DNA from 2 places in the Peribacillus sp. FSL E2-0159 genome. Region 2 is predicted to be linked to the other one. Evidence: predicted binding sites of a transcription regulator. Region 2 holds the regulator's gene; the other holds the start of a gene.
The links. Region 2 encodes CtsR, which represses protease genes until heat stress. Its sites were predicted from a motif close to ATGGTCAATAAAGGTCAAACA; they were not measured.
Positions count from the first base shown of each region.

Region 1: clpP (ATP-dependent Clp endopeptidase proteolytic subunit ClpP) is a predicted target of CtsR. The motif match lies at 977-997, and genes of this name have one in related genera.

Region 1 covers NZ_CP152053.1:5,467,838-5,470,044, forward strand. Annotated here, with positions in the region: gene rpoN (RNA polymerase factor sigma-54) at 1-381, opposite strand, end outside; tRNA gene NYE63_RS26815 (tRNA-Arg) at 699-770, opposite strand; gene clpP (ATP-dependent Clp endopeptidase proteolytic subunit ClpP) at 1,060-1,668, shown strand; gene NYE63_RS26825 (HPr family phosphocarrier protein) at 1,766-2,023, opposite strand; gene whiA (DNA-binding protein WhiA) at 2,044-2,207, opposite strand, start outside.
Region 2 covers NZ_CP152053.1:100,544-102,750, forward strand. Annotated here, with positions in the region: rRNA gene NYE63_RS00535 (23S ribosomal RNA) at 1-595, shown strand, start outside; rRNA gene rrf (5S ribosomal RNA) at 659-774, shown strand; gene NYE63_RS00545 (CtsR family transcriptional regulator) at 1,135-1,596, shown strand; gene NYE63_RS00550 (UvrB/UvrC motif-containing protein) at 1,618-2,169, shown strand; gene NYE63_RS00555 (protein arginine kinase) at 2,166-2,207, shown strand, end outside.

The DNA of each region.
Region 1 (2,207 bases), 460 kb from region 2:
GTAACCGTTTTCATCAAGGTTATGAATTAATAGCAGCATTGCCTTCTGCTGCTCACCGGAAAGCAGCTGGTGATTCACCTGGGACATGATATGCTGTTCAAGCGATATTGTATCTTCACTGATCTGTTCAATCCAATAGTTGGCATCATACGTATTCTTAAGGGTCCGTTTACCCTTTTTCCGGTCAAAGGTTGGCTGAAATAAAGCAGATGTTGGCTGATCTATGGACAGTAATGGATTCTCCACCATTTTATTTTCTAAAAAAGCCGATAGCTCCTGCGAGGAGTATTGCAGCAATGTAATAGCTTGCATAAGCTCCTGTGTCATTGCCATCTTTAATGTTTGCTGTTGAAAAAGTCCCGCTTTCATATTCATACTCATCGATTCATCCCTCCCCCACTCCATTTTACATTATCAGGAGAAAATTCTACACAAAAACCCATGAAAACGCTTACGTTTTTTTCTGAATAGTTTATTTGTTTTTAAATACTATATGTTAGAAATGCAAATTTAACAACTACTTTTATTGAAAAATCACCTTTTTTTAATAGTGTGGGCGAATATTTTCAAGACAGGACTGACATTCCAGAATTCGATGAAATATTACAGAAACCGAGTAAATTCACCAAAAATCTTAGGAACACTCTTAAAATTGACCAATAAAAAATCCCCCGCTTTATTAAGCAGAAGATTGGTAATGCCCTCGGCAGGAATCGAACCTGCATTTCAAGCTTCGGAGGCTTGCGTTCTATCCGTTGCACTACGAGGGCGTAATAGAAAATATTTTTTCAACAGACTTCATTATATGATAGAATCCCCTCCTTTGCAAGGGTTATCAGGTTTAAAACTTCTTCTTTTGGGTATTATGGGTAATGTGGAAATTCATCCCTGCGCGGCATAATATATAAAGTAATCTATCAGGAAGGAGCCATAGCCAGAAAATTGTCGAACAAATTATCCATTATAGGGTTTGTTTTGTTTGACCTAAATTGACCAAAAAGTGTATCATACATACATAAAGAATTTAAATGATTCTCTTAATCGAAGGAGGAAATGAACATGAATTTAATTCCTACAGTTATCGAACAAACAAGTCGTGGGGAGCGTGCCTACGATATTTACTCCCGTTTATTAAAAGACCGGATCATTATGCTAGGAAGTGCAATTGACGATAATGTTTCCAACTCCATTGTTGCTCAATTACTATTTTTAGAAGCGGAAAATCCTGAAAAAGATATCACTCTATACATCAACAGCCCTGGTGGAAGCATCACTTCCGGTATGGCCATTTACGATACTATGCAATATATCAAACCTAATGTATCCACAGTATGCATCGGTATGGCCGCTTCCATGGGTGCTTTCCTATTGGCCGCTGGCGAAAAAGGCAAACGTTATGCGTTGCCAAACAGTGAAGTCATGATTCACCAACCACTTGGAGGAGCTCAAGGTCAAGCTACAGAAATTGAAATTGCTGCCCGCCGTATCCTTCACTTGAAAGATAAACTTAATCAAATTTTAGCAGAACGTACTGGTCAACCTATTGAAGTCCTTCAAAGAGATACGGAACGTGATAACTTCATGACTTCCGAAAGAGCTCTTGAATATGGCTTGATTGACAAAGTCATCACGCGCAGCATCCTTGATGATAAAAAAGACTCTAAATAATCATGCAACAAAAGGCTCCGGAGTTCGCATTAAGCGACCTCCGGAGCCTTTTTTACATCATAAAAGAAAAGGATGCACTTTTAGGCATCCTTTTCTTTTAACCCTCTTGCTGAACGAACTCTTCCAATGCCTCTAACGCTTCTTTTTCATCGCGTCCTTCGACGATTAACTTCACGGACACGCCAGAACTGATGGCAAGGCTCATTAATCCCATTATACTTTTTGCATTCACTTTCTTTCCTTCTTTTTCAAGAAAAACGTCTGAATGAAAGCGGTTAGCTTCTTGTACAAAAAGAGCTGCCGGCCGCGCTTGCAAACCCGTTTTCAATTTTACCTCAACTTGTTTTTCCACCATCTTGATCTCCCCTGTTAGCTTTATTTTTTCGCAGCAATAGCCTCTCCCCCACGGAGCCTGTCAGCTATTTCATCAATCTTTCGTAATCGGTGATTAATCCCGGACTTACTGATGGTTCCCCCGGATACCATTTCCCCAAGTTCCTTTAAGGTTATATCCTGAAACGCTATCCTAAGCTCCGCAA
Region 2 (2,207 bases):
TTGGAAATCATTCGTAGAGTGTAAAGGCACAAGGGAGCTTGACTGCGAGACCTACAAGTCGAGCAGGGACGAAAGTCGGGCTTAGTGATCCGGTGGTTCCGCATGGAAGGGCCATCGCTCAACGGATAAAAGCTACCCCGGGGATAACAGGCTTATCTCCCCCAAGAGTCCACATCGACGGGGAGGTTTGGCACCTCGATGTCGGCTCATCGCATCCTGGGGCTGTAGTCGGTCCCAAGGGTTGGGCTGTTCGCCCATTAAAGCGGTACGCGAGCTGGGTTCAGAACGTCGTGAGACAGTTCGGTCCCTATCCGTCGCGGGCGCAGGAAATTTGAGAGGAGCTGTCCTTAGTACGAGAGGACCGGGATGGACGCACCGCTGGTGTACCAGTTGTCTTGCCAAAGGCATAGCTGGGTAGCTACGTGCGGACGGGATAAGTGCTGAAAGCATCTAAGCATGAAGCCCCCCTCAAGATGAGATTTCCCATGGCGCAAGCTAGTAAGATCCCTGAAAGATGATCAGGTTGATAGGTCAGAGGTGGAAGCGTGGCGACATGTGGAGCTGACTGATACTAATAGATCGAGGACTTAACCAACGCTTTAAAAAAATGAAATACCTTCTTATTATCTAGTTTTGAAGGAACAACGTTCCTTTTATGTTTGGTGGCGATAGCGAAGAGGTCACACCCGTTCCCATTCCGAACACGGCAGTTAAGCTCTTCAGCGCCGATGGTAGTTGGGGGTTTCCCCCTGTGAGAGTAGGACGCCGCCAAGCCATTTCAAAGATCAGCCATTCTGGCTGGTCTTTTTTGATGTTCGTAATTAAAAAAGGCTTTATATTTCCAGGGACAGCATAGGGCTGGCCTTATTTGAATTGGTTACAATATCATGAGGGGGAATGGGGCAAAATTCAAGTGGTGAAACCTTAAGAGAAGAAAGAATATCAGGTTTTGCATTTATCGTTTTAGGGTATTTATGTAAGATATTTCAACTTTAATGTTCAATGGGGTATGCAACTACATATAATTTGGAGAAAATGGATAATACAGAAAGAAAGTGCGTTTAAGTTGCAAAATGGATTATTCCTTGTATAATAATAGTCAAATATAGTCAAAGTCAGAATGGAGGAGGCTGAGTGAGAAACATATCTGATATTATCGAAACTTATTTGAAGCAAGTACTTGAAATAAGTCAAAAAGATATCTTAGAGATTAAAAGAAGTGAAATAGCAGATAAATTTCAGTGTGTTCCTTCTCAAATCAATTACGTAATCAATACCAGGTTTACCATCGAGAGAGGTTATGTTGTAGAGAGTAAGCGTGGAGGCGGCGGTTATATACGCATCATGAAAGTCGAATCACAGGATTCGGTGCAACTTATCAACCAATTATTATCGCTTATTGGTTCCAGGGTAACTCAATCGATGGCTGAAGGAGTAATTTCAAGGCTGATGAATGAAGACGTCATTAATGAAAGAGAAGCAAAGATTATGATGAGCGTCATAGATAGATCGGTGATATATATCGACCTACCTGACCGCGATGAGCTTAGGGCAAGAATTTTAACTGCGATGCTTACGACTTTAAAATATAAATGAAACTGGCAGAGGTGATGAACGTTGATTTGCCAAGAATGTCATCAAAGGCCTGCTACCCTGCACTTCACCAAAATCATCAATGGAAAAAAGACTGAAGTCATGATTTGTGAGAAATGTGCTCAGGAAAAAGGTGAAATGTTCACGGATGCAGGTGGACCTGGTTTTTCAATAAATAATTTATTAGCAGGATTGTTGAATATGGAGTCGAATATTCAACAGACAAAGGCAAATGCATTTCCCAAAACGGAAGAGAGGCGTTGCCCACATTGTCATCGATCTTATAAAGAATTTGTCCATATTGGTAAGTTTGGCTGTGCCGAATGTTATAAGACCTTCAATGAACAGTTAAATCCCATTTTAAAGAGGGTTCATAGCGGCAATACAGCACATATAGGGAAAATTCCAAAAAGGATTGGTGGCACCATATATCTTCGAAAGCAAATTTTGGATTTGAAAGAAGTTTTAAAGGTCCACATCGATCAAGAGGAGTTTGAGAAAGCGGCAGAGGTAAGAGATAAGGTTCGTTCCCTTGAAAAAAGGTATGAAGCACAAGAGGGAGGCGAGGAATTATGAGCTTGGAAAAGTTTGTAGAAAACGCCTTGAGTTCTTGG